DNA from 4 places in the Vibrio sp. A2-1 genome. Region 4 is predicted to be linked to each of the others. Evidence: predicted binding sites of a transcription regulator. Region 4 holds the regulator's gene; each other region holds the start of a gene.
What was found. The regulator CRP, encoded in region 4, controls carbon source genes, mostly activating them, when cyclic AMP is high. The targets are predictions, from matches to a motif close to TGTGANNNNNNTCACA.
Positions count from the first base shown of each region.

Region 1: a site for CRP is predicted at 4,951-4,966, ahead of L3V33_RS04410 (NupC/NupG family nucleoside CNT transporter). Genes of this name have one in related genera too.
Region 2: a site for CRP is predicted at 2,731-2,746, ahead of L3V33_RS19615 (CTP synthase). Genes of this name have one in related genera too.
Region 3: a site for CRP is predicted at 5,252-5,267, ahead of L3V33_RS08940 (ROK family protein). Genes of this name have one in related genera too.

Region 1 covers NZ_JAKKCO010000001.1:1,042,468-1,049,894, forward strand. The annotation lists gene L3V33_RS04390 (efflux RND transporter permease subunit) at 1-14, opposite strand, end outside; gene L3V33_RS04395 (efflux RND transporter periplasmic adaptor subunit) at 17-1,288, opposite strand; gene L3V33_RS04400 (TolC family protein) at 1,285-2,733, opposite strand; gene L3V33_RS04405 (hypothetical protein) at 2,848-3,117, opposite strand; gene L3V33_RS04410 (NupC/NupG family nucleoside CNT transporter) at 3,475-4,683, opposite strand; gene L3V33_RS04415 (hypothetical protein) at 5,296-5,772, shown strand; gene L3V33_RS04420 (PTS sugar transporter subunit IIB) at 6,058-6,327, shown strand; gene L3V33_RS04425 (PTS ascorbate transporter subunit IIC) at 6,337-7,427, shown strand, end outside.
Region 2 covers NZ_JAKKCO010000008.1:60,944-68,370, reverse strand. The annotation lists gene eno (phosphopyruvate hydratase) at 1-924, opposite strand, end outside; gene L3V33_RS19615 (CTP synthase) at 1,006-2,646, opposite strand; gene mazG (nucleoside triphosphate pyrophosphohydrolase) at 2,779-3,594, opposite strand; gene relA (GTP diphosphokinase) at 3,824-6,049, opposite strand; gene rlmD (23S rRNA (uracil(1939)-C(5))-methyltransferase RlmD) at 6,186-7,427, opposite strand, start outside.
Region 3 covers NZ_JAKKCO010000002.1:291,493-298,919, reverse strand. The annotation lists gene ptsG (PTS glucose transporter subunit IIBC) at 1-612, shown strand, start outside; gene L3V33_RS08965 (hypothetical protein) at 842-1,246, shown strand; gene L3V33_RS08960 (porin family protein) at 1,358-1,951, opposite strand; gene L3V33_RS08955 (YnhF family membrane protein) at 2,097-2,186, shown strand; gene L3V33_RS08950 (DUF6363 domain-containing protein) at 2,228-3,430, shown strand; gene pyk (pyruvate kinase) at 3,575-5,023, opposite strand; gene L3V33_RS08940 (ROK family protein) at 5,343-6,560, shown strand; gene L3V33_RS08935 (chemotaxis protein CheV) at 6,729-7,427, shown strand, end outside.
Region 4 covers NZ_JAKKCO010000007.1:133,487-140,913, reverse strand. The annotation lists gene L3V33_RS19000 (ABC transporter ATP-binding protein) at 1-383, shown strand, start outside; gene L3V33_RS18995 (TIGR02444 family protein) at 380-850, shown strand; gene L3V33_RS18990 (hydrolase) at 1,127-2,119, shown strand; gene L3V33_RS18985 (YheU family protein) at 2,218-2,430, shown strand; gene L3V33_RS18980 (phosphoribulokinase) at 2,508-3,377, shown strand; gene crp (cAMP-activated global transcriptional regulator CRP) at 3,617-4,249, shown strand; gene L3V33_RS18970 (DUF1338 domain-containing protein) at 4,427-5,218, opposite strand; gene astD (succinylglutamate-semialdehyde dehydrogenase) at 5,491-6,948, opposite strand; gene astA (arginine N-succinyltransferase) at 6,988-7,427, opposite strand, start outside.

The DNA.
Region 1 (7,427 bases), on a different contig from region 4:
AGCTCGTTAGACATGACTAACCCTCCGCCTTAGCCAGCACAACCATGCCTGATTTAAAGCTGCTTAACGGACGCTTGACCACTTGCACACTGTCACTATTTGATTCTGTAACGCTATTCAGATCGGCAGAGTTGTTCAGCTTGGTAGGATCGATGTAAATCAAACCGCCCTTTTCAAACTCAACATTCGCGTTCGATTTAGAGAGCAGACCGTTGCCATCCACAAACCACAGGTCACCCTGCTGCGAAAGTGCTGAAGCTGGCAGCTCCCATAATTGAGTTAGTTGCTTACCCGAGATCGTTGCCTGCACGAATGTGCCTGGATAAAGATCTTTCTCTTGCTCCAAAGGGTTATCGACTTTCACGATCAGTGAACGTTGACGTGTGTCTTGTTGTAAGTGCTGCTCTACTCGCTCGACATAACCTTGCCACTGGTACTGACCATCAGAACTCGACAGAATCACTGGCCACGGCTGCTCTTTCAATTGCGAGTTATCGCTGTTGGGTAAGCTCAACCATTGGCTTTCAGACAAAGGAACAGAGACCTCAACCTCATCAACGCTGTATAACGTAGCAATCTGCGCGCCCGTTTGTGCGTAGCTTCCCGGTTGAACATCACGGCTCACGACTAACGAATCAAAAGGGGCAACCAAGGTTGTTTTTTCGAGGTCTTGCTGAGCCTTTACCAATTCAAGCTTGGCGTTCTCTAAGGCAGCTGTTACTTGTGCCAGTTGTGGTTCGCGTAATACTAAAGGTGAATCTGGCTCACCGGACAAACCAGAGCGTTGCCATTCAGACTTAGCTTGTTCGCCTTGTCTCTGTTCTTCCAATAAATCCAATTGAGCTTGAGCAACATTCGCCTTGGCTTGGGTTACCGCTTGCTGGTAACTGGTCGAATCGATATTGGCGATCACCTCACCTTGGCCAATCACTTGACCGGTTTCGAACTGCGATCTGATTGCTTCTATTCGGCCACTAACTTCTGTTGAAAACATCAACTCATAACGCGACTTCGCTTCTCCATAGCCCACCACTTCCGCTTGGTAGTCTCCGAGAGTGGCGAGTACGACAGACACTTGCTGTTGTTGCGAGGCTGCTAAGGTGGTCGTTTCAACAGACTTAGTTCCAATAGACTTAGTTTCAGCAACCATGATTTGAGACTCTGAAACCGTTAATTCATTCGTCTTTTGAGGAGTAAGCTCTGTTTGTGAACCGTTGTAAGCGAGGGCAGCAAAAATGCTTGAACCCGCAACAAGGGTGATTGCAATTGTGATGGTGTTCAGTTTCATGAAGATACTCCCAAGCCCAGAGCTAGGCCTAAATCAATTCGGTTTACAAGACGGTTATAGATGGTTTGTGTTAGCTGCGCTTCAAGGTCATAGGTTTGTTGCTGAACAGTAAGTAGATCAAAAATGTCGACCAAACCCTGACGGTATTTCTCTTCATAGCTGGTGAAGCTGCGTTGTGCGCTCACCAAGGCGTTCGTTAGGTGTTGCTGTTGAAGCGTTAATGAGGACTCTTGACCCATCGCGTTCTCCACTTCATTCACCGCAGTAAGTAGGGTTTCTTGGTAAGCCCAGTAGCTGGATTCTGTGGTTAAGTCTGCAATCTCTGCCTGTGCTTTAAGCTTGCCACCTTGAAACAGTGGTGCTGACACTTGACCAAGTGCGCTCCACAAAGGTCCGGTCAACAAGGCTTCACTCGGAGATTCCTCCATATCGGTTAGGCTTGCTGATAAGCTGATCGAAGGCAGCATCGCTTTGTATGCAGCATCAGCACGCAGTGTTTCTGCTTCAATATTGAAGAAAGCCGCTTGAAGATCCGGACGCCCTGCCAGATCTTGCGTCGGCATGTTGTCTAGCGGGTTAATGATGGTTGGGAATGAACCGAGATCCGCAAGTGATAACTCCTCAGACTCCCCACTCCACTGCCCCGTTAACAAAACTAACGCGCGTCGACTTTGTGCCAGTTGCTCTTGGTAATCGGCCAAAGTTGCTTGAGTCGATGCGCTGCTCGTTTTGGCGTTATCTAGCTCTTCAAGGCTACCTAGCCCTGTGCGATAACGTTCTAAAACCAGCTCTTCGTTGTTTTCGAGGATCACTAAGCGCTGCGTTTCAATATCAACAAGCTGCTGCTTCAAACTGATATCAAGCCAACCTCTCATAACACTCGCGACCAAAAGATCTTGAGCGCCCTGAAGGTTAGCCTGAGACGTCGCAATATCTTTTAACGCGGCGTTGTTTGTGTCTGCTAATTTCTGCCATAAGTCCAACTCCCAACCGACCGTGACATCCGTGGTGTAGGTTTCAGTGGTGCTTGAGCCTTTAGTGCCTTCGTCAGCTTGACCAGAAAAACTCGCATCGACGGTTGGTAAGCGGTCGCCAGACGTCACACCTTGCTGTGCATAGGCAATTTTGAGTGCTGTGATACTTTGTTGAAGGCTTGGACTGTTCTGCAGAGCGCGCTCGATATAGAGATCGAGCTCCGGCGCATTCACTAAATCGGTGAGTTGTAGATTCTCTGTATCTAACTCTTGTTCATTAGAAGCATGCTGGTTCAAAGCCTGTTCTTCAGAGGTTTGTTGGATCAGCTCTGAAAGCAAGCTTTGCTGTGTCTTGCTAGTGCTTTGCTCTGCTAACGAAACATAGTCAGCCTGACTGGTTGTCGTGCAACCGATCAACCCGATTAGAGCAAGTGAAATAAGGGAATGTTTTAAAGGAAGATTCAATTTCATCTTCTTGTCTCCTGTAAGAATGGAGGCAAGATAGCGAGCTGGAGGTTAAGGGAGGGTTAAGGCGAACGTTAACCCTAAAAGAAAATGCAAAAAGTGTACGTTTAAACTTCTGTTTTATGCTTCTGACTTGCTAGAAAAGAGCCCACCGATCTTATAACCAATCGCATAGCAAACCACTGCAATAGTCACAAACACCAATGCCGAGAAGAAGTACGCCACCGATGCCGCTACACCAGTGCCCCACACGACGCTAAACACCAAACCGAGATAAGCCTCTTGTGGCCACTGAGAGATAGGAAACTGAGTACCACCAGCAATAAGATAAACCATCGCAAACAAGCCGATAAAGGCAGTGATAAGACCGATGAGAACGCGCATGTTCATGGGGAGACCTTTGATTTATTGGACTTGGTTGCCATTATTCTTAGTCGAAAGCGGATGTGCTTAGTCGAAACCGAATATTCTCAATCGAAGTCGAATGTTCTTAATCGAAGTCGAATGCTATTAATCGCAACCTGATGATATTCAAGTATATCGGATAAAAGGAGCTTGCTCTATTACTCTTCCGAGTGAGCCTTATACACGACAGAGTAATGAAAGTGGTGGTTTGAATCTGAATCAACCTAACCAGCAGGCACAAAAAAGCGGATACCCTTCTTACGTAAACTCCGTAAGTAAGATACCCGCTTTTACTAAATTTAAGCGCTTTTATTGAATCTAACTACTTTAACTTAATCTAGCTTAAAGCAGGATGAAGATACCCGCTAAACATGCACTCATTAGGTTTGCTAACGTACCAGCCGCTACCGCTTTCAAACCTAAGTTTGCCACTTCTGCACGACGCTCTGGTGCCATAACACCAATCGAACCTAATTGAATCGCGATAGAACCAATGTTGGCAAAACCACACAATGCAAAAGTCACAATGACTTGGCTATGTTCAGATAGCAGCGCTTTGTTCTCAACGAAGTCGATGAAAGCAACGAACTCGTTCATTACGATCTTCTGACCGATGTAAGAACCTGCCACTAATACTTCATCACTCGGGATACCAATTAACCATGCAAGAGGCGAGAATAGGTAACCGAAGATGGCTTGCAGGGTAATGCCCGCAAAACCGAACATTTCGCCTAGACTTTCTAAACCCGTGTTGACCATTGCAATCACACTCACGAATGCAACCAACATAGTGCCGACAGCGACCGCCACCTTCATACCGTTCATTGCGCCACTTGCCAATGCATCGATCACGTTGCTTTGGTCAGCTTTATCTAGCTCAATGTGGTCGTAGTCACTCGGAGTACTACGCTCAGGAACAATGATCTTCGCCATCAATAGGCTGCCCGGAGCCGCCATGAAGCTTGCTGCAATAAGGTATTTAAGTTCAACACCTAATCCTGCATAGCCACCCAGTACACTGCCGGCTACTGACGCCATGCCGCCCGCCATTACAGCAAACAGTTCAGAACGAGTCATAGACTTTAAAAAGGGACGAATAAGAAGAGGAGACTCACCCTGAGAAAGGAAGATATTACCTGTTGCAACTAGAGATTCAGCTTTACTGGTACCCAGCAGTTTTTGCACGGCTCCACCAAGAACTTGAATCACTTTCTGCATAACGCCTAAGTAATAGAGCGCAGAGATCAAAGCACTGAAGAAGATAATGATTGGAAGTACGCGAATCGCGAAAATGAAACCTTCAGTAGCCAGATCACCAAATAGGAAAGCGATACCAACGTCTGCAAAACCAAGCAAGCTCGAAACGCCATTGCTTAGGCTTGTTAACGCCAGTTGTCCCCAAGGGAAATACAACACCAAAGCAGCGAAGCCGATTTGAAGTAATAGTGCACGAGAGACCGTTTTCCAGTTAATAGAAGAGCGACTCTCAGATAGCAGACATGCGCAAGCAATCAGTGCAATAACACCGACAAGACCAAATAGAATATTCATAATGTGTCCTAGTAATCCTTAAAGAGTGAACATGAGCCAAACGAATGACATCAAAGGAATAGGACAAAGAACCGCAAGCAAAACGCTACGCGATGAAGGAGCTAACAACGTTAGCGACTGTAACAACGAGTTGTTCATGTAAAAATCACCTTATACAAGCAGTGGAACGTAGCTGGTCCGGTCCGTGGGGTCATTCACATATCCATGTGACGGCTTGTATTGGCTAAGCACCGGCTTAAAACCGGAAAAGAAGTATAAACAGTTAAGTGAGACTTTCATCACATTTTTTAACGCAAACGATCGCGCGGTCAAGGATTAAACAAAACGCTGTGTTTATCGCCTTTTGTGTGCATAAAAACTGTAAACAACCTGTATGAAGTTGAATTTGTAATGTTAAGCCTTTAAACGTACGAGCGTAATCACTCGGTTAATTCTGTGTGATTCTTACTACTTTTCTGTGCTCTGCCTCATTTCCCGATACTTCAAGATTCATCTTAAGTTTAGATGCGTATATACTTTGTATGATCTCACCAAATAATTATCTATAAAATACTAATAGAGCTGATTAGATATAACAGCCATCGAGACTAAGAGAGGACACACTTGAAGAAAATGGAAGCTCCGCATGACATGAACAATGGAGCTAAATTCAAAACAAATAGACATGGCTATGTGACAGTAGTTGAATATTATAATACCTATACTGTTATTGTCGCGTTTGAAAACACCGGCAATATCCGCGCTATCAGTGCGGCGAAATTACGTACAGGTCAGTTAACCGATCGCTCTGTCGCACCTGAATCAATTATGATTGGTGAAAAGGTTGAATCCGTTAAACATGGAATATTGACCATTACCCAAGTTGAATCTGAAAATATTGTGGTACTAACCAATACTAATAACGAAGAAATTCGAATGTTATTGCCCGCTGTACAAAAAATGAAAGATAAGGTCGAAGATGTTGAGAATGATAAAACTGAGGCTCCAAAGCCAACCTCTCTTAGTCAATTAACAAAAAGAAATAAAAAGACCAAAGACGTCAATAGTATGCTTAAGAAAATGCTTACCGATTACGGTCGATACGATTAGTTATCTATTTTATTTCACAGATCCTCTAAATATTTGCCTTCCGAAAAATAAATACATTTACTCCTGCCTTTCTCAATAAGATACGTTGCATATTCGAGTGAAAAGTTAAATTTGATCAAAGTCTCACTCTGGATCTTTAACGCGAATTAACGAGATCTACATCACAATCTCATTTTAGCTTTGTGATGGAGATCTTATTGAAATCTGAATATTTCCATTATTATGCTCTCACACAATAAGAGAACGCAGTTTCTCAACCCCTAAAATCCAATTGAGACAAATATTATGAAAAAGATTCTTGTAGTTTGCGGTAACGGCCTTGGTACTTCACTAATGATGGAAATGGCAGTGAAAGAAGTGGCTAAAAAAATCGGTTTCGAAGCAGAGATTGATCACGAAGATCTATCTTCTGCAGCATCAAGTAATGCGGATATTTGGGTCGCGGCAACAGACGTTGCTAACCAACTGAAAGACGGTGGAAAAGAGAACATCATCAGCCTTAAAAATATTTTTGACAAAGCATCAATCGAAGAACAACTAAAAACTTTCATGTAAGGTCAAATTATGCAAAACTTTTTCGAATTCATGCTCGGCTTATTAAAAGAGCCAGCAATCATGGTAGGTTTAATTGCTTTTATTGGCCTTGTTGCACAAAAAGCTGATATTTCTACCATTCTAAAAGGCACAATTAAAACCGTAATGGGTTTCCTAATTTTAGGTTTTGGTGCTGGCGCTCTTGTTGGCGCACTAAATAACTTCTCAGTTGTATTTACTGAAGCATTCGGCGTAAGTGGTGTTATTCCAAATAACGAAGCAATTGTTGCATTAGCACAAGAAGCATTCGGTTATGAAATGGCTCTAATTATGTTCTTCGCATTCGTTGTGAATATTTTATTGGCTCGCATTACTCCTTTAAAATATATTTTCTTAACGGGTCACCACACCATGTTTATGTCGATGCTAGTGGCAGTTATTCTGTCTTCAGCTGGTATCGAAGGAACCGTTTTAGTGGCTATTGGTGCAATTCTTGTCGGCACACTGATGGTTGTGATGCCTGCACTGGGCCAGAAGTACACTGAAAAAGTAATGGGTACAGACCAACTTGCTATCGGTCACTTCTCTACCCTTTCTTACATCGTATCGGGCTTCATTGGCAGCAAATTCGGTGACACATCGAAAACAACAGAAGATATCCAAGTTCCAAAAAGCTTAATGTTCCTACGTGATACGCCGGTTGCTGTTGCAACAACAATGGCTATCTTCTTCATGCTTGCATCTATTATTGCTGGCGGCGAGTTTGTAGAAACGGTTTCTAGCGGTCAAAACTGGGTCGTATTCACCTTCATGCAATCTCTTATCTTTGCTGGTGGTGTCTACATCGTACTGCAAGGTGTGAAGATGTTGATTGCTGAAATTGTACCTGCATTTAAAGGTATTTCAGACAAGCTAGTACCAGGCGCAAAACCTGCTCTAGACTGCCCAATGGTATTCCCTGTAGCACCAAACGCGGTACTTATCGGCTTCCTTTGTTCTTTCGCAGCAGGTCTACTAGCAATGGCAGTACAAGGTGCACTTGGTTGGACAATCATTGTAGCGGGCGTGGTTCCACACTTCTTCGTAGGTGGTGCGGCAGGCGTTTACGGTAACGCAACTGG
Region 2 (7,427 bases), on a different contig from region 4:
AAGTTCAGTTTGGTGCTTGAAGCCATCCCAATCTGACTCGTCAAGACCGTCTTCGATAGAAACGATTGGGAAGTTGTTAGCTAGTTCAGCTAGGTAGTGGTTGAACTCTTCAGAAGTAAAAGTTTTACCTTCGCCCTTCATGTTGTAGATGCCAGCTTCTTTGTCGAAGAACTCAGATGCTGCACAGTCCATAGCAAGAGTAACGTCTTTACCTAGTTCGTAACCAGCAGCTGCAACAGCTTCTGCGATAACTTCTAGAGCTTCAGCGTTAGATTTAAGGTTAGGAGCGAAACCACCTTCATCACCAACTGCAGTGCTGTAGCCTTTAGACTTAAGAACTTTAGCTAGGTTGTGGAATACTTCAGCGCCGATACGCAGACCTTCTTTAAGAGTTTTAGCGCCAACTGGTTGGATCATGAACTCTTGGATGTCAACGTTGTTATCAGCGTGCTCGCCACCGTTGATGATGTTCATCATTGGTAGAGGCATAGAGAACTGACCAGCAGTACCGTTTAGCTCAGCAATGTGCTCGTATAGAGGCATGCCTTTCGCAGCAGCAGCAGCTTTAGCGTTCGCTAGAGAAACAGCAAGGATAGCGTTAGCACCGAACTGAGATTTGTTCTCTGTTCCGTCTAGGTCGATCATAACTTGGTCAACGTCAGCTTGTGCTTTAGCGTCTTTACCAACTAGAGCGTCAGCGATTGGGCCGTTTACAGCTTCAATTGCTTTAAGAACACCTTTACCTAGGAAACGTGATTTGTCGCCGTCACGTAGCTCAAGAGCTTCGCGAGAACCAGTAGATGCGCCAGATGGAGCAGCAGCCATACCTACGAAACCGCCTTCTAGGTGTACTTCAGCTTCTACAGTTGGGTTACCACGTGAATCGATGATTTCACGACCTAGAACTTTAACGATCTTAGACATTGAATGTTTCCTTCTCGTTGAATATATAAATGTCAAATTTAAAGGTAGCAGCACAACTTACGCAGCTACCTGGATTCCTTTTTACTTTTCTAATTCGCCGCGCTGGAATTCGCCAGCCGCTTTAACGAAACCTGCAAACAATGGGTGACCATCGCGAGGTGTTGAAGTGAACTCTGGGTGGAACTGAGCAGCAACGAACCATGGGTGGTTCGGGTTCTCAATAACTTCAACCAGTTTCTTGTCCGCAGATAGACCCGATACTTTTAGGCCCGCTTTTTCGATTTGTGGACGAAGATTGTTGTTCACTTCGTAACGGTGACGGTGACGTTCATGGATCGTCGCGCTACCGTATAATTCGTAAGCTTTCGTCCCTTTCGCTAGGTGACAAAGCTGTGAACCAAGACGCATTGTGCCGCCTAGGTCAGATTTTTCAGTACGCTCTTCAACTTTACCTTCGCCGTCAATCCACTCAGTGATTAGGCCAACAACAGGGTATTTAGTTTCTTTGCAGAATTCAGAAGAGTGTGCCCCTTCCATTTTCGCAACGTTACGAGCGTACTCAATAAGAGCAACTTGCATACCTAGACAGATACCTAAGTAAGGTACTTTGTTTTCACGAGCGTATTGTGCAGCAAGGATCTTACCTTCAACACCACGATCGCCAAAGCCACCAGGAACTAGGATTGCATCTAGGCCTTGTAGAATTTCTGTGCCTTTAGACTCAACATCTTGTGAATCTACATATTTAATTGTGACACTTAGGCGGTTTTTCAAGCCTGCGTGCTTCAGCGCTTCATTTACTGATTTGTATGCATCTGGCAGTTCAATGTACTTACCAACCATACCAATCGTTACTTCACCCGTTGGGTTAGCTTCTTCGTAAATTACTTGTTCCCATTCAGACAGATCAGCTTCTGGAGCATCGATACCAAAACGCTTACATACAAGATCATCAGTACCCTGTGCACGGATTAACTGTGGGATCTTGTAGATTGAATCTACGTCTTTCATAGAGATAACGGCTTTTTCTTGTACATTACAGAAAAGAGCAATTTTCTTACGTTCGTTTGCTGGGATAACACGATCTGAACGACAAACTAGAATGTCAGGTTGGATACCGATAGACAGTAGCTCTTTTACAGAGTGTTGCGTTGGCTTAGTTTTAAGCTCACCCGCTGCACCTAAATAAGGAACGAGAGTTAAGTGCATGAACATTGCGCGTTCACGGCCTAATTCTACTGCTAGCTGACGAATCGCTTCCATGAATGGTAGAGATTCGATATCACCTACAGTACCACCAACTTCAACAAGCGCGATATCGTGGCCTTTAGCACCAGAGATTACGCGTTCTTTGATAGAGTTAGTAATGTGAGGGATAACCTGGATTGTTGCACCTAGGTAGTCACCACGACGTTCATTACGTAGAACGTCAGCATAAACACGACCTGCTGTGAAGTTGTTACGCTTAGTCATCTTGGTGCGAATGAATCGCTCATAGTGACCAAGGTCAAGGTCAGTTTCAGCGCCATCTTCCGTAACGAACACTTCACCGTGCTGAGTCGGGCTCATAGTGCCTGGATCAACGTTGATGTAAGGGTCAAGCTTCATCATAGTCACTTTAAGACCACGAGCTTCTAAAATAGCCGCAAGAGATGCTGCTGCAATACCTTTACCTAGAGAGGATACAACCCCGCCAGTAACAAAAATGTAATTTGTCGTCATGTTTAACCTGAAATTGGTTGAATGAGGGAAATGGATTACTTCTGGACGGGATGAAAATATACCAGAAGCCCCTTATCGCCACAACGTGAAATCTATCACACTGCAATTTTTTATTTTTTGCTTCAAATCAATTCATGATAAAAGCTTTGATGATCTTTTCTCCGCCACTTTGACTTCATCCCACATGGAATCAAGCTGTTGTAGAGAAAAGTCGGTCAAAATTTTATCTTGCTGACGAACTTTTTGTTCCACACCTTTAAAGCGGCGTGAAAATTTCAGATTGGCTTTATTGAGAGCCGTTTCTGGATTTTTACCCAAATGTCGCACTAAATTGACGGTAGCAAACAACAAATCACCCAGTTCTTCTTCAACTAAATCTTCGTTTGGCGTTACTTGAAGTGCTTCTTCTAGCACCTCATCAACTTCCTCTAAAACCTTATCTGCAACCGGGCCGATAGAGTCCCAATCAAAGCCAAATTTCGCGACTTGCTTTTGAATCTTTGTAGCACGCGAAAGTGCAGGTAGAGAGTTTGGTATTGAGTCTAGAATACTTTCTTGAGTTTTGCCTGCCTGTGCTTTTTCTTTGGCTTTTTCAGCTTCCCAGTTGGCATTAATTTCTTCATCACTGGCAAACTCAGTATCAGAGAACACATGCGGATGGCGGCGCGTTAGCTTCTCATTGATACCGTCGACCACATCAGAGAACTCAAACAAGCCCTGCTCTTTTGCTAACTGACTGTAGAAAATCACCTGAAACAACAGGTCGCCCAACTCTTCTTGTAGATTCGGCCAGTCTTTGTTGTGAATCGCGTCCACCACCTCATACGTCTCTTCGATAGTATGCGGCACAATTGTTTCAAAATTTTGTTTCAAATCCCAAGGACAGCCACCTTCAGGATCGCGCAGCTTAGCCATAATCTGTTCAAGTTGTTCAATCGGGTGATTCATCGTTTTCTTCCTATTCACTGTCTTTGATTTATAAATTTATAACGTCTTCTAAAACTAAAAAAGGTGAGCAGCCAAAACCACTCACCTTTGTTGATACTGTCTAATTCTCTAAATAATTGAAACTGTGGCTAGGCGACAAGCAAGCGAGACTCCTGAGCATAGCTTGTCTATGTGATTGAGCGAGTGCGCGCAGGCAACAACGCCATCAGCTTCAAGTATGACGAGAATTTTAGCCTAGGCGTTTTACGCTCATGACATCTTTGATCTGCTCTACTCGACTGGTCACTCGACTCAGAATCTCAATATTGGTCACTTCCAAATCAAAATCCATCACCGACAGTTGACGTTTATAGTCAATACGGCTCTTCATTGTCGTCACACTGACTTTTTCGTTCAAAAACAGTGACGTTATATCTTTCAACAAGCCTGTGCGCTCTAGGGCCTCTACACGCAGCGTTAAGATATACGAGCCGACAAAACCATCGCCCCACACAGTATCGATGATACGTTCGGGTGCATGTAGGTTAAGTTCACTTAACTGTTCGCAATCGCTACGGTGCACTGAAATACCGCGACCTTGAGTTATGTAACCTTTGATCACATCGCCTGGGATTGGCTGGCAACAACGAGCCAAGTGGGTCATTAGGTTATCGACACCTTCAACGACGACGGCATCCTTTTTCGGACGACTCTGATGAGCGGGCTTATTGTCAGACTCAAGCAACTTTTCGAGCGCTTTTTTATCTTCTTCTTCCGCTGTCGGCTTGTTGACCAAAGCATTGATGTGATTAACGACTTGGTTGATACGCATATCGCCGCTACCAATACCCGCATATAGTTCATCTGGAGTATTGACGTTGAATCGTTTCAGCGCGTATTGCTCGGCATCTTTCAGCGTCGCTCCGACTCTGCCTAATTCGACTTCAAGAATATCTCGTCCGGCTTCAAGGTTTTTCTCACGACTCTGAGCGCGGAACCAGGCGTTAATTTTTGCACGAGCTCGACTTGAGTGAACAAAGCCTGTGGTCGGGTTTAACCAATCACGTGATGGATTCGGTTCTTTTTGAGTGATGATCTCAACTTGATCGCCCATCGCTAGCTTATGAGTAAACGGGACGATTCGACCTGCTACTTTGGCACCGATACAACGGTGTCCAACCATCGAGTGGATGTGGTAAGCAAAATCCAACGGTGTTGCACCCATTGGTAAATCGACCACATCACCACGAGGTGTAAAGGCATAAACACGGTCATCAAAGACTTGGCTACGCACTTCATCCAGCATTTCACCAGAATCCGACATCTCTTCTTGCCAGTCGATAAGCTTACGAAGCCAGGTGATTTTCTCATCGTAGCCACTGCGTACGCCGCTTGAAGCACCTTCTTTGTACTTCCAGTGCGCTGCAACGCCTAATTCAGAGTCTTCATGCATCTGCTTGGTACGGATCTGAATTTCAATGGTCTTGCCTTCAGGGCCAAGAACTACGGTATGAATCGATTGATAACCATTGGGTTTAGGGTTCGCCACATAGTCATCAAATTCACTTGGGAGGTGTTTATATTTGGTGTGAACCACACCTAAACCGGCATAACAGTCTTGCAGTTGGTCTGCGATAATACGCACCGCACGCACGTCAAAAAGCTCATCAAACTCTAAGCCTTTTTTCTGCATTTTACGCCAAATACTGTAGATGTGTTTTGGTCGACCGCTAACTTCAGCATTGATGCTTGAGCGATTCATTTCTGACGTTAAATCGTCAACAAAGTCAGTGATGTATTGTTCGCGCACGATACGGCGCTCAGACAGTTGTTTAGCAATCTGCTTATAGATATCGGGTTGTTGGTAGCGGAAAGCGTAATCTTCAATTTCCCACTTTAGCTGACCAATACCTAAACGGTTTGCTAGAGGTGCATAAATGTTGGCACACTCTTTTGCTGCCGCACGGCGCACAGCATCAGGGGCCTTTTTCACTTCTATGAGATTACAAATTCGCTCTGCTAGTTTGATGACTACGCAGCGGAAGTCATCCACCATTGCAAGCAGCATTCGTCGAACATTATCGACTTGACCCGAGGCAGCACTGCCTTCAAGGGTGACGTTTAGCTGGCCCAAAGCCGCCATTTCTTCCACGCCATCAATCAGCTTTACGGTTTCCTTTCCGTAACTTTCTTCAAACGCTTCACGCTCAAAAACACCGCTTGATACGACAGGGAAAAGTTGCGCTGCCACTAAAGTTGCGCGATCCATAGACAAGGTGACCAAGATTTCAATCATCTCGCGCCCACGCCAAAGCAAGAGTTCGCCTTGCTCATGATCTTTTAATAGCTCTTCACAGTGACGATAAACTTTGGTCAGTTTATTCGAGGTTTTTGCGTCTTGATTCAGTGACGCAATCCAATTATCTAGCTCAAACTGTTCGCTTGGGTTTAAATGTGCGCTTCGTACCGCAACCATCATGCCTTCCTAGTTATTATGTTTTATACCCAATTCAATATGACTAACTGATTCCAAGTTAGTTCGACTCATATTGATATCAGCGCAGGCTTCCCTGCACCTTTGTGATTCATTTTTAAGCCTTGTTTAAGGGCCTCTAAGCCTTGATAAAGAGAGCCATCGATTCTAGATGACTGGTGTGTGGGAACATGTCCAACATACCCAGCTTGGCTAATTGATAGCCTTGCTTTTCTAAGCTCTCTGAATCTCTAGCTAGAGTAGCAGGATTACACGAAACATAAACCACACGCTTCGCTCCTAACCCTGAAATTTGATCAACGACCCCACTCGCTCCAGCACGTGCTGGATCAAGTAAGATTTTATCAAATCTTTCTTTTGCCCAAGGCTGTGAAGATAGCTCTTCTTCAAGATTCGCTTGATAGAATTCTGTATTACTCAATTGATTTAAAGTTGCGTTAGATGTGGCCTGTTGAACCATTTCATCAACACCTTCAACACCCACTACAAACGCAGATTGTTGTGCAATAGGCAAACTGAAGTTCCCTAAGCCACAAAACAGGTCGAGCACTCGCTCATCGGCTTGAGGCTCTAGCCACTCAATCGCTTGAGCAACCATTTTCTGGTTCACTTTCTGGTTAACTTGGATAAAGTGGTTTGGCTCAAAAGGTAAAGTCACGCCTGTTTCGCTATAAACTGGAGCATCACCGACTAAACGAACGAGCTTGTCCGTTTCAGGCATAGTATACAACGTGGCACCTTCCGCTTTAGCGAGTGCAATCAATGCTTGCTCATCTTTCTCAACCAAAGGCTTAAGGTGACGCAGCACCATCACCGGGCCAGTATCGCCCAACACCAATTCAACGTGTCCTAAAGACGTAAGGTTGCTGAAAGTATTGAGTAAACTTTTCAGTTTTGGCAGCAATACATTAAGGCGAGGATCCAACACGGCACAATCGGTGATATTTTCAATCTGCTTACTTTGTTTCTTACGGAAACCGAACTGAAGCTGCTGTGTCTTCTTATCAACAAACAGGCTGATACGCGCGCGACGTCGATAACCGGTTTCATCACCCACAATCGGCTCAACAACTTCGGTGTTAGCCGTTTGGTATTGACTCATCAGGTGCGTCAAAGATTGCGATTTATGCTCAACCTGAGAAGCGTAACCAAGATGTTGAAGGTGACAGCCACCACACTGATTAAAGTGCTTACAGAATGGCTTTAAACGCAGCTCACTCGGTTTAAGTAATTTGATGAGTTTTGCTCGCGAAAACTTACTTTTGCTCTCAGTAAGTTGAATAACCACCTGCTCACCGGGCAATGCGCCATCAATGAAAACAGGTTTATTCTTCTGATAAGCGATGCCAGCGCCATTGTG
Region 3 (7,427 bases), on a different contig from region 4:
AACCGCGCTAAAGTAATGGGCATCATGGCTTCTGCTGCGTTGACTTCATTCCTAACGGGTATCACTGAACCAATCGAATTCTCATTCCTATTCGTTGCTCCAGTACTGTACGCAATCCACGCTCTACTAGCTGGTTCTGCATACGTTCTTGCGAACACTCTAGGTTTTGTACACGGTACATCTTTCTCACACGGTCTAATCGACTTCCTAGTTCTATCTGGCAACGCGTCTAAGATGGGCCTAATGGTTGTATGTGGTATTGGTTACGCTGCAATTTACTACATTGTATTCCGCACTGTGATTAAAGCACTTGACCTTAAAACTCCAGGTCGCGAAGACGAGTCAGAAGACGACATCGTTGCAACTGGTACTGAGCTTGCTGGTGAGTTAGTTGCTGCATTCGGTGGCAAAGCGAACATCACTGGTCTTGACGCTTGTATTACTCGTCTACGTGTAGCAGTAGCTGATACAGCTCTTGTTGACCAAGACAAACTGAAGAAACTAGGTGCTGCAGGTGTAGTTGTAGTTGCTGGTGGCGTACAAGCTATCTTCGGTACTAAGTCTGACAACCTTAAGACAGACATGGATGAGTGGATCCGTAACAACGGTTAATTCACTGATTCAATAAATTGAAAGGAGGCCGAGAGGCCTCCTTTTTTGTTTTCTGCTCTATGAAAGACCTTGCTGCGTTTAATCCCCATCAACTCAGAGAGTTACCGCTCAACTCGATCAATTGATGGTCGTTCCCAAATTTTTCGTGTCTTTTATCTTTTACCTAGCGATGACACCTTTCGCTGAGATTCTAGTAAACTCCCTTTTTTAAACACAGTCTGAGAATATTATGAAACATCGTTACTTGATCGGCCTTATGTGCTGCAGCGGAGCCTCGTTTGCTCACGCTTCTGAAGCCCCAGCTTTGGAAGTTGGACTCGCCATCGACCAAGACCTAAGTGTCGTTGTGGAGTTTGATCAGAAGTATCGCGCAACTATTGGCAATGATGGCGCTGCATTTGATTATATTTTTAAGCGTGGTCAGTTTGAAACTGAAGCTCCGTTGAGCTGGTATGTAGGTGCTGGTGCTTGGGCTGAATGGAATGACGACTTTGGTTTGCGTGTGCCGCTAGGCGTGAAAGTGAATTTCTACGAAGGTTGGAATGCTTACGCACAAGTTCACCCTGAGCTCGACATGTACAAAGGTGTAGAGTTACAAGTAGGCGGCGCACTAGGTGTGACCTACAAGTTCTAAGTTGAACTGAAAACCGTTTTTATAATGAAAAAGCCAGCATCAAGCTGGTTTTTTCATTTCGTTAGAATACTTCTAATCTAAAGATTTATTGATCCAATATGGGGACTCAACCTAGAAGGTAAAACTCAATCCAACATTGGCTTGGAATTGGTTCATCCAGTCAGTATCAAAGCGGATGATGCAGTCTTGGCCATTGCTCGGTACGTTACAAACACCGGAGGTGTCGTTGTCGACCACAGTACCTAGCCAACGTACTTGTGTATTTAACGCTAAGCGGTCACTAAGTTTGTACTCTAAACCACCAAAGATAGAAGTTGAGAATCCATATTTATCCTTTGCCCAGTCTACATCAACGTAAGAAGCCCCAAGACCGAGCCCTAGATAGCCAGACAACACAGAGGAAGCAGGGTAGTAGATGCTGCTTTGAAAGTGAAGGTATTGGATGGAAGAGCTTAGGTTGAGCGTTTCTAATTCAGAGCTTTGATTAGAATAGAAAAATCCGATGCGTCCTTTTTCAAGTGGCGTTTCAATCGCAAAGGTATAGTTTTCCGAACCTTTCATATCATACGTTTTACCATCCTGGTCTTCGACACTACCGCCTCCGGTATAACCCACCATCGGGGTAATGATGATCTCCGGCGAAGCATACACGCTCGAAACGGAGAAAAGTGCAATCAGTGCCATCATATTTGCTTTGTTATTCATGAGTATATCCTTATCCATACACTTACTAATTGTGATGGTTACATCAATATTGTGCGACTAATTTCGACGATTCTTGAAGATACTTCACACACCTGATAGAACTTATATAGAGACTCGACAAATTAATAATAAGCCAGAGGTGTCTATGGACCATAATCTGAAAAATGCTCTACAAATAACAGTGATCATCTATACCATCATTCTTTCATTTGGTTTTATTGCGATTGGTAGCTAATACCATCTATTGCGAGGCTGAGTTTTTATACTCAGGGAATCATGAATAGTGGGATTATAACCAATATTGATGCAGCAATAGACTTGGATTACTACGCTAAGTTTATTGCTGGGAAAACAGCACTGGTCGCTCAAGGTGGCGGACAGAGAAGTATTTTTACTTCTGGAGTGCTGGATGCCTTTCTTCTTTCTAATTTTGACCCCTTCGATGAATTTTTTGGCACCTCAGCGGGCGCTCTCAACTTATGCGCTTATCTGTGCCGCGATAAAGGCCTTGGCCGCTCTTTCGTTCTCGACCTCACGACTTCACCAGAGTTCTTTAATCTCTTTTCTTATATACGACACAGAAAGAACCTAGGATTAGAATGGGCGTTAGAACAAATCATGGCGTACCCATATAAGCTTGATCTTGACCTCGGTAGGCAAACGCTGGGTGATAGACATTTTTTTGCAGCGGTCACCGCTTCGAAAGATCTTCGAGATCATTATTTCCCTTTGCTTGGTGAAGACTGGTACAAGGTGATGATTGCCACTTGCGCCATTCCACGTTTGTATAGCGATGAAATATTCATTGGCGATAACGCTTATGTTGATGGTGGTGTATCCGCTTGTATCCCGGTTCAAGAAGCGTGGCGTAGACAAGCCCGTTCCATTGTAGTGATCAGAACTGAGCCACCTTTAGAGGAAGAGGTTCGAGTTCAAGTTAACAGTACGGGATTAAAAACACCCAAACCAATATCAGCTGAAGAGCTGGAATGGTTCCGGGAATCTTTTGACAGTGTTCAAGGTCATTGGCAGCAAAAAGTGGAACAGTGGAAAACCGATTGGAGCTCGTTCTTTCAACAACAAATCCTCAGTTCAAAAGAACAGAAGCGCGACAGATCACATTTGGATTTACTTAATGGTGGTCGATGGCTATTTGGGGCGGATGACATCTATAGATTAAGTCATTTAATTGGTGATAAGTTTGATTCCGGTTTGGCTGATATGCTAATGGTACATTATCAAACTTACTCATTGACTCAGGATTTTTTGAATTCCCCACCAGACGATGCGTTTGTCGTGCAAATTGCCCCAAGTAAGCCGCTGAAATCAAGTTCATTAATGAGTAATAAAGACGATTTACTGCACGATTACGACATGGGTTTAGAAGCGGGTTACCGATTTGTAGAGACTTATACCTCTACGGAAAATGCCCGCAGTTCATACATGCCACAGTTGGCAACCATTGCTGCTGATAAGTAATGCTTGAGGTTGATTAGTCACGACGTTAATTGTTCATGTTATTAGTAAAGAATATTCTGGAATAAAAAAGGGTTATTGAACTTGGTTCGATAACCCTTTTTTGTCTTTGAAATTATGCTAATCGTTTCGCTTTACGTTCAAACATTAAGTGACAGGCAAGATTCTCATACAGTTGGTTGATCCTGCCACATCCATAATGTCGCCTTGAGTGACGATCACGAGATCGCCAAACTTAAGATGCTCTTTCTCTTTTAGGCAAGTGAGCGTAGATAGGGCAATGTCAAAGCTATCTTCGGCTTCAGTCTCGAAGTAGATAGGCGTTACACCGCGGTACAAGGTACAGCGATTAAGCGTTCCTTCGTTACGAGACAGCGCATAGATAGGCATATCAGCACTTAGACGAGACATCATCAATGCAGTACGGCCTGACTCGGTGAGAGTGACTACGCCCTTAATGCCTTCCATATGGTTTGCAGAGTAGATGGTTGCCATTGAGACAGTTTCTTCGGCGGTAACAAAAGTACGGTCAATACGGTAATTAGATTGGTTATTAATTCCTGCCATTTTCTCTGCGCCAATACAGACTTCGGCCATTGATTTGACTGTTTCAACCGGGTAATCACCGGCGGCGGTTTCACCTGAAAGCATCACTGCATCGGTGCCGTCCAGTACGGCGTTGGCAACGTCCATCACTTCGGCACGGGTTGGCATTGGTGCTGAGATCATTGATTCCATCATCTGAGTTGCGGTGATTACGGTTCTGTTAAGCGCTCTAGCACGGCGTATAAGCTGTTTTTGTACTCCGACCAACTCAGGGTCGCCAATCTCTACTCCGAGGTCACCACGAGCTACCATGACCACATCTGAGGCCATTATGATGTCATCCATGTTCTCAACAGTGGCTACCGTCTCTGCTCGCTCTACTTTTGCTACAAGGTGAGCTTCTAATCCCGCTTCTCGTGCAAGCTGACGAGCGTAGTGCATGTCTGCGCCGTTGCGTGGGAAAGACACTGCGAGGTAATCCACTTTGATTTGGGCTGCGGTGACGATGTCGCGCTTATCTTTTTCTGTCAGCGCTTCTGCGGAAAGACCACCGCCTTTTTTATTGATGCCTTTGTTATTTGACAGTGGGCCGCCAATGATGACTTCTGTATGAACGCGACAGCCTTCCACTTCGGTCACTTTCAGCTGAACACGACCATCGTCGAGTAACAGGATGTCGTTAGCTGAAACGTCGTTAGGTAATTCTTTATAATCAAGACCGACTGCTTGTTGGTTGCCTACACCTAAACCTAGGCTACTGTCGAGAGTGAATTTGTCACCCACAGCAAGTTGGATTTTGCCATCTTTGAATGTCGATACTCGAATCTTGGGGCCTTGTAAGTCACCGAGAATAGCGATTTGAGTGCCAAGTCTTTTTGCAATTGCTCTGACGTTTTCTGCGCGTTGTATATGGTCGTCGCTGGTACCGTGAGAGAAGTTCATACGGACGACATTGGCACCGGCTTTGATGATCTCTTCAAGCACGTTACCTTTATCAGTAGAAGGGCCTAGCGTTGTGACGATTTTCGTTTTTCTTAATTCGGCTGTCATGAATACTCCTAGAGTGAGGCCAAGTAATCTTTTAAAAGACTGAATTAAGTATATGCATTAATTGATTATTTATTGGGAGCTAGGGAGATATTTCATTATTTGTCTCTAATTATTGAATTCAGGGCTCAATAACGATGTTTTATTCTGAAAATTAAGTCTCAATTTATCGATTTTGGTGTTAATTTTCCTCGAACTATTTGACTCGATACACAAAGATTCATGTATATACGTGATACTGGTCACGGCGATATACCAAGTGACTTCACAATTACTTCGCAAAGTAAAAAAATTAACTCGTTGATGATTTCTGGAGCGTAAAATGTACATGGCTCAACCGGGCCATATTGATCATATCAAACAGGTCAATGCTGGTCGTGTATATAAACTAATTGACCTTAAAGGTCCTATTTCTCGTATCGATCTGTCCAAGCAAAGTGAGTTGGCTCCGGCGAGTATTACTAAAATTACCCGTGAACTCATTGAAGCTCACCTTATTCACGAAACGACGGTTCAAGAAGCCACGACTCGTGGGCGTCCTGCTGTCGGTCTGCAAACCAATAACGAAGGTTGGCAGTTTCTGTCGATGCGTCTTGGTCGCGGATACTTGACGATCGCGCTCCATGAATTGGGCGGCGACGTGCTTATCGATACCAAGATTGATATTCATGAACGTGACCAAGATGATGTGCTTGCGCGTCTTCTACATGAAATTGATGAATTTTTCCAAACCTATGCTGAGCAACTCGATAGGGTAACAAGCATTGCGGTTACGCTACCGGGCCTTGTGAATTCTGAGCAAGGTATTGTGTTGCAGATGCCGCACTACAACGTTAAAAATTTAGCGTTGGGTCCTGAGATTTACAAAGAAACAGGTCTGCCTGTCTTTATTGCCAATGATACCCGAGCTTGGGCATTAGCAGAGAAGCTGTTTGGTCACTCACAAGACAACGATAATTCTGTTCTTATCTCTATTCACCATGGTGTAGGTGCTGGGATCATTCTCGACGGCCGAGTGCTGCAAGGTCGCCACGGTAATATCGGTGAACTTGGGCATATCCAGATCGATAAGCAGGGCAAACTTTGTCATTGTGGCAACCGAGGCTGCTTAGAAACAGTCGCGAGTTCTCAGGCGATCCGTGATCAAGTGAAAGAGCGACTGGCTAATGGTGAAGCATCATCATTAACTGTGTTTGAAGACGTCACTATCGAACAGATCTGTGCTGCCGCTGCTGATGGCGATCCATTGGCTGTTGAAGTTATTGAACAGTTAGGTCGTTACTTAGGTGCCGCGATAGCGATTGTGATTAACCTTTTCAACCCTGAGAAAATCTTGGTGGGTGGTGTTATCAATCAGGCTAAAAGCGTGTTGTACCCTGCGATTCAAAAGTGTATCGAAGAGCAGAGTTTATCGGTTTACCATCAAGATTTAGAGCTGGTGGAATCTCGTTTCTATAAACAAGCAACCATGCCTGGTGCTGCGCTTGTTAAACAAGCCTTATATGATGGCCAACTGTTAATGAAAGTTGTTGAAGGTTAACTCCTTATACTCGTCTTTTAGCTTCACTCGAAACCTTTCCATGTACTTAAGCTTTGTATAACATCATTTGTTGTACTTAGTTTAAGCATTCTGTGCATTGGCGCTTTGCTTTAACCTATTGAAGTAGGCTATTGTAGCCACAGTTATTATTTGTCACTAAGGTGTTGTATGTCTGGCGTTTTAAATTCGGTTGATCAGAGAACCAAACTGGTCGGTGAAAACCGTCTGGAGCTCTTGTTATTCAGCTTAAACAGTCGTCAACTATTTGCGATTAACGTATTTAAAGTGAAAGAAGTCCTAAAGGTGCCAGTACTCACTCGCTTGCCGGGCTCTCACCATCATATTACAGGTGTTGCGTCTCTACGTGGTGAATCGGTGCCTGTTATCGATTTGCGCAGCGCTATTGGCTTCCCACCGTCACGAGATGAGACTCAAGAAAATAACTTGATCATCACGGAATACAACCGAACTGTACAAGGTTTCTTGGTTGGACAAGTGCGTAATATCGTGAATACGACGTGGACTGAAATTCAGCCGCCTCCAAAGACAACGGGTCGTGCCAATTACCTGACGGCTATCACGCATATTCAAGAAGAAGAGCAGCACAAAATCATTGAGATTATTGATGTTGAAAAGGTACTCGCTGAAATCATTGATTATGATGTTTCGATTTCTGACGGTGTTTTAGATGAGCAACTTGCCAATGAAATGGTTGGACGTAATGTACTTATCGTTGATGACTCTTCAACCGCGCGTAACCAGATTAAAGGTACCTTATCGCAACTGGGTTTGAACATTATTGAATGTTGTGATGGTTTAGAAGCACTGACCTTACTTAAGGGCTGGTGTGATGAAGGTAAAGACATC
Region 4 (7,427 bases):
ATTACTACAAGTGGCTAACCGAACAGCAGAAAGTTGAGCGCAAAGAAGCACAAGCATTGGCACCAGCAAAAGACGGCGCCAACAGTGCCGCAGCGAAAAAAGAGCAGAAACGTAAAGAAGCAGAGTTCCGTAAACTGACGGCACCACTTCGTAAAAAGCTGACTCAATTTGAAAAGCAGATGGATAAGTTAACGCTATCTCTCGAAGAAGCTGAGCAAGAATTATCCGACACTTCACTGTATGAAGCTGAAAATAAGGCTAAACTGAATAAAGTACTCGCTCTCCAAGCGAGCAGTAAGTCACAGCTAGAAGAAGTTGAAATGGATTGGATGTCCACTCAAGAAGAGCTTGAGCAGATGGAACAGGATATGGATAGCTTATGAGCCCAGAGCACGCCCCAATATCACTAACACTGGAACGACTATGGCAATTTAGCCTTCAGTATTACAGTGTGCGCGGTGTAAAGGATGCGTGCCTAGCTTTGCAAAACCAATTCCACGGCAACGTCAATCTACTGCTGCTTCTCAAATGGCTTGATGAGCAGCAATTGTCTTTTGCCGAAGAAGAGTGGCACAAGGTACAACAGTGCTTAAGCCGCTCTGAAACCCTGCTTCATAGCTATCGAGAGCTGCGTAAGCATCTCAAACCTCAAGTCGTCGATTCCCTCTACCGTGAAGCGCTCCAATTTGAACTGCAGTTAGAGAAGCAACAGCAATCTGATCTCGTCGACTGCATTAATTCTCTTCAGCTTACGGCTAACCAGCAATCACCACTCGCTTTTCAATACTGTCGCTTATTAGGGGCTGAAAACCTCTACGACGCTTTTTCTGAACCAGCACCTCAACCCTAACGCGTTTCCTTTCTCTTATCTTCAATCAAGATCCAAGCTTACCTTGGTAGTATCGCTCTTCGTTTTCACACGGGAGTGGCGCGCATGACTGGTAATATGTTTGAATCTCAATCTCGACAATATTCAACTAGTTACCTACACCTTGTTTTTGTAGCCCGTATCAGTGAAACCCTTGCGCTTATACCGAGAATCAACCAAGCTCAAATAAAAACGTGGGCGTTTCGCTAAAAGCTCAACACTTTATCAAAGCCCATAAAAGAAGCATGGACTGTTTTTATGACAATATTTACCGCAGCCGCTGGTTTATCTAATCCGCACTTACAAACCTTAGTGCCACGATTTATTAGAAAGCAGGCGTTGTTTGACCCTCAATGGCAAACCTTAGAAACACCCGACGGTGACTTTCTCGATCTTGCTTGGAGCGAATCGCCAGAGGGTGACACCCCAAGTAATGAGGCTCGAAGTAACAAGCCGATATTCGTTCTATTCCATGGCTTAGAGGGAAGCTTTGAAAGCCCTTATGCCAACGGACTGATGAATGCCTTTGCTAAAGATGGCTGGCTATCAGTGATGATGCACTTTAGAGGCTGCAGCGGAAAGCCCAATCGCTTAGCTCGCGCTTACCATTCAGGTGAAGTCGAAGATGCACGCTTTTTCCTAAGACATCTACACGCCCAGTTTCCCAATAACCCTAAGGTAGCGGTTGGTATCTCTTTGGGCGGTAACATGCTGGCGAACTATTTGGCAGAGTACGCGGACGACCCATTGCTGTCGGCGGCGACGATTGTCTCTGCACCTTTTGATCTGGCTTGTTGCTCTAGTCGTATTGAGCGAGGTTTCTCTAAGCTCTATAAAAAGTACCTGCTCAACTCTCTCAAATCGAATGCCTTGAAAAAGATTAAGCTGCTGCAAGAAAAGCTCGGTATCACCGCCGAAACCATTAAGAAGATAGACAAGCTGTATGAGTTTGATGAACGGATTACTGCGCCTCTGCACGGGTTCAAGAATGCTCAGGACTACTATGCTCAGTGCTCAGCGCTTCCTAAACTTAATAAGATTAAACTACCGACTCAGATCATCCATGCCAAAGACGATCCGTTTATGACAGACGACGTAATTCCAAAGTTCGTGTTGCCTGACAACATCGACTATCGCCTGTTTCAAAAAGGCGGCCATGTGGGGTTCATTACCGGTAGCACGCTCAAACCAAGGTTTTGGTTAGAAGAAGCATTACCCGCCTACTATGAAAGTATTCAAGATTCGGCATAATGGCCGAGCCTTTTTAAGGACTGAGTGGTAGACGTCACTAGACGCAGTAATCAACACATCAATAAACCTATTTATGAACATAAAAGAGAGAAGTATTTATGATCATCCCATGGCAAGACATTGCGCCAGAAACGCTGGAAAACCTCATTAAAGAATTCGTGCTGCGTGAAGGCACAGACTACGGTGACGTAGAGGTTTCACTGCAAAACAAGATTGATCAAGTGAAACATCAATTAGCCTCAAAGGAAGTCAGCATCGTGTTTTCTGAGCTGCATGAAACCGTTGATATTCAAGTCACAAAACGCTTCTAGGCTGCGCTCATAAAGGAGCCGTGTTATAGTGGTAAACGATTGCTAACAAGTAAGTTACTCAAAAGACAAGGGTTGTCATGTCCGCTAAACATCCAATTATTGCGGTGACGGGTTCATCAGGAGCCGGCACCACCACTACCTCAGAAGCCTTCCGAAAAATGTTCAATATGATGGACGTGAAGGCCGCTTGGGTTGAAGGGGATAGTTTCCATCGCTTCACTCGACCAGAGATGGATGTCGAGATCCGTAAGGCTCGCGAGCAAGGTAAGCACATCAGCTACTTTGGTCCACAAGCCAACGATTTTGGCGCATTAGAAGAGTTCTTCCGTCAATACGGTAATGAAGGCACGGGTAAAGTCCGTAGTTACCTACATACCTTCGATGAAGCCGTGCCTTACAATCAAATGCCGGGCACCTTTACGCCATGGCAAGAGATCCCAGAAAATTCCGATGTGATGTTCTACGAAGGTCTTCATGGTGGCGTGGTAGATGGCGACATCAATGTCTCACAACACGTCGACTTGCTGATCGGCATGGTGCCAATCGTCAACCTTGAGTGGATCCAAAAATTCGTTCGTGACACACGCGATCGTGGCCACTCACGCGAAGCAGTAATGGATTCTATTGTTCGCTCAATGGATGATTACCTTAATTACATCACCCCACAATTTTCGCGTACTCACATCAACTTTCAGCGTGTTCCAACCGTAGATACATCGAATCCACTGAACGCTAAAGGGATTCCAAGTTTAGACGAAAGCTTCGTTGTTATACGTTTGCGTGGCATCAAAAACGTCGATTTCCCCTACCTTCTAGCTATGATAGATGGCTCATTTATGTCACGCCACAACACGCTTGTGGTGCCAGGCGGTAAGATGAGTTTTGCTATGGAGCTCATTGTAAGGCCCATCCTACAACAGCTCATCGAAACCGGAAAAATAGGTTAACAAGACACCATTCTGGTTGATTACTTTTCATACCGTGATCATGTGCACAATTTTGCGTAAAAAATCGTAGCTTGGTCACGATTAAAATCAAGAAATAGTACCTGAAAAAGGATACTATTCTTAAACGAAACACAAGATAGCTTGCAGCGCTCAACGAGTGCTCTTATCCTACAAGTCAATCCAGGCTTAGCTAAAATACGGAAAGCGGCAAGCATACCCTGCAGAGGAAGTAAGATATTATGGTTCTAGGTAAACCCCAAACCGATCCAACATTAGAGTGGTTCCTTTCACACTGTCATATTCATAAGTACCCTTCAAAAAGTACTTTGATTCATGCTGGTGAAAAGGCAGAAACCTTGTACTACATCGTTAAAGGTTCTGTGGCAGTTCTTATCAAAGACGAAGAAGGTAAGGAAATGATTCTTTCTTACCTAAACCAAGGTGACTTCATTGGTGAACTTGGCCTCTTCGAAGAAGACCAAGAGCGTACTGCATGGGTTCGTGCAAAATCTCCTTGTGAAGTAGCTGAAATTTCTTTCAAGAAATTCCGTCAACTTATCCAAGTGAACCCAGATATCCTAATGCGCCTTTCAGCGCAAATGGCAAACCGTCTACAAGTAACTAGCCAAAAGGTTGGTGACTTAGCGTTCCTTGACGTAACAGGTCGTATCGCTCAAACGCTACTTAACCTAGCGAAACAGCCAGATGCAATGACTCACCCTGACGGCATGCAAATCAAGATCACTCGTCAAGAGATTGGCCAGATTGTTGGTTGTTCTCGTGAGACAGTAGGTCGTATCTTGAAGATGCTAGAAGAGCAGAACCTAATTTCTGCACACGGTAAAACTATCGTGGTATACGGCACTCGTTAATCTCGATTAACTGAGCCAAAAATTTAAAAGCCACCAAATGCAAATTTGGTGGCTTTTTTGTTTTATAAAGATCTAGAGAGCAGATGCGAATGGAGCACCTCCCGCGTCCAAGCGCAAACACTCTCAAAGCGAAGCGTACCCGCATCTTTAGGGTAAAGCCCGTGCTCGTATCTTTCTTTAACCGTTGGTGCTCTCAAAGATCTTGTCAGCCGATGCTGCAACAAATCCTGTATAAAGCTCACCATTCGCCATCGCATAACGCTTAGCGAACTCGTAGAAGCCACCAGGAATCACCTCGCTGCCTTCAACAAATGAAACTGGGACTTTGTCTGCCATTGTAGATGATTGCTCTAATAAGACCTCTGGAGAGCCTTTAACCTGACCGCCAGATGCATTGATAGTGAAACCTGAATCACTCAAATAGTCATTCACTGTCTGTACTTCATCGAACTCATTAAGCTGGTTCACACTTACCGTAAAGTGGTTTGCACCGTAACCATGAGCCGCTAACCAAGACGCGTATTCACTCTCTTTTGCTAGAACTTGGAAATCCGCGAAGCTCAGATCCCAAAGGCGACCACCAAACAAGAACTCATGACCTTGAAGCTTGCTTGCGTCCACTTGCTCAACCAACTTAGCAACGATCTGTTGTAAGTCACTTGAACACTCTTCTACCTTCAACTCACTAATGAACACTTTCGGTTGGTTTGGGTCTGGGTGCTCGTAGTGCTTAGCCACTAACTTCTTGCTCTCAAACAAATAGTCGCCACACGCCTTGTAGCCTAATTCAAGGAAAGGCTTGGCCAGTGTTTCAATGCCCAGAGGTGCAACATTGAAAGTACGCAGTGCAATATGATCATTAATCAGGGCTTCGTCTTCTTTCAACAGATGATGAACTTTCTCAGCCGATGGGCAAAGCCTGTGAATGTAATCGTCCCATAGTGATTTAAAGAGTAGATCGGGCGTCATGGTGACTCCTTGTCAGAGGTTCTAGCAAGCTAGTAATTTGGATTAGAGAGGGAGAGGCTGGACACAAAGTCAGCAGCCATCAGCCTGTGACATACTTGTTCTATTATTATCTACCGCCCAATCTAGGTGTCGGACGTGATGGAAAAAGGAAGCGATAACACCGCTTCCTCATTACACAATTAACCAATGAATCTGTTATTCATGAGCCTAGAGCTCATAAGTTTATGATTTATAAACTTTTGACTCATGAATTTATAGCTTAAGCGCTAAAACTACAGCTCAATACCTGGGCTAAACGTAGCTGGCAGTTGAGTTTCACCACCTTCCATTGACGCCATTGGGTAAGCACAGTAGTCCGCCGCGTAGTAAGCACTTGGGCGTAGGTTGCCTGAAGCACCCGGGCCACCAAATGGTGCATCACCACTTGCGCCTGTTAGCTGGCGGTTACGGTTAACAATACCCGCACGGATATGGTCAACGAAGTATTCCCACTCTGAATCGTCTGTTGATACTAAACCGGCAGACAAACCAAAGCGCGTGTCATTAGCCAATTCAACGGCTTGCTCTAACGATTGGTAACGAACCACTTGCAACAATGGGCCGAAGTACTCTTCATCTGGCAACTCAGCAATGTTGGTTGCATCGATTATACCCGGAGAAACAAACGCCGCTTCGCCCGCTTTTGCTTCGACTAGGCTTACACCACCTAGTGATTGCAGATTAGCTTGTGCGTTCAGAATGAACTTAGCGGCCGTTTCAGAGATTTGTGGTCCCATGAAGGGTGCAGGTTCAGCGAATGGCTGATCAACACGAATTTTCAAGGTAGCCGCAACAAGCTTATCAAGCAGTTGATCGCCCTTCTCGCCAACAGGTACATACAAGCGACGTGCACATGTACAACGTTGGCCTGCACTGATGAAGGCCGACTGGATAATGGTATAAACCGTCGCGTCAGCATCACCAAATTGGTCAGTGATCACCATAGGGTTGTTGCCGCCCATCTCTAGCGCTAACATCTTGCCCGGTTGACCTGCGAATTGACGGTGAAGGATATGACCAGTATTGGCACTGCCCGTGAATAGCACGCCATCAAGACCTTTAGCATCCGCCAGTGCGATACCAGTTTCTTTAGCGCCTTGCACTAGGTTAATCACGCCAGCAGGAAGGCCAGCTTCTTGCCATAGCTTCATCGCAAACTCACCCGTCCAAGGTGTCTGCTCTGACGGCTTAAATACCACGGTATTACCCGATAGCAGTGCCGGAACAATATGACCGTTAGGTAGGTGACCAGGGAAGTTGTAAGGACCAAATACCGCCATTACGCCTAATGGGCGATGACGCAGTACGATTTGGTTGCCTGCGGCTTCACGTGAAGCTTCACCCGTACGTTCGTGGTAAGATCGAATAGAGATAGCGATTTTACCCGCCATCGCACCCGCTTCAGTGCGAGTTTCCCAAATCGGTTTACCCGTCTCTTTTGCAATAATCTGTGCAATTTCTTCGCTGTTCTCTTTTACCTTCTCAGCAAAGTTCAACACGATCGCTTCACGCTCTGCAAAGCTCATCTTTTTCCATACTAAGAAAGCGTCACGCGCCGCTGCTACTGCAGATTCAACCTGTGCTGGAGTTGCACTATCGCCTTGCCACACGACTTCATTATTGTATGGGCTTACTGATGTCATGGCGTCGCCTTGACCTGCCACCCACTGTCCTGCTATCCACTGAGTCATACTTCTATCCTTAAAATCTTCGACAGATAATCGCCGCTCTTATTGAGCCAACATGCGAACGAATTCGCCTTCTTTTACTTCAAGAGCGCTTGCTACTTCAGATGATAAAATCACTGTGTCGCTAGCTTGGTCATACGCGCCTTTCGCGGCTACTGCGCGGAAGTTCTCAAACGAGGTATTACCAATGAGGAAGTCTTTAGAGCTTGAATGCTCTGCAATTGTCACTTGAGCTCGAATCGCATGACGCACTGATTCGATATTTCTTAGATCACACTCAACCGTTGGGCCCCCATCAAAGATGTCGACATAGCCACGGTTGGTGAAACCTTCACGTTCCAGCAACTTAAGTGCAGGGCGCGTATTGTCATGAACCACCCCAATGACTGCCTGAGCTTCTTTGCTCAGTAGGTTCACATAGATAGGTAACTTCGGCATTAGGTCAGCAATGAAGCCTTTCTTACCAATACCCGTTAGATAAT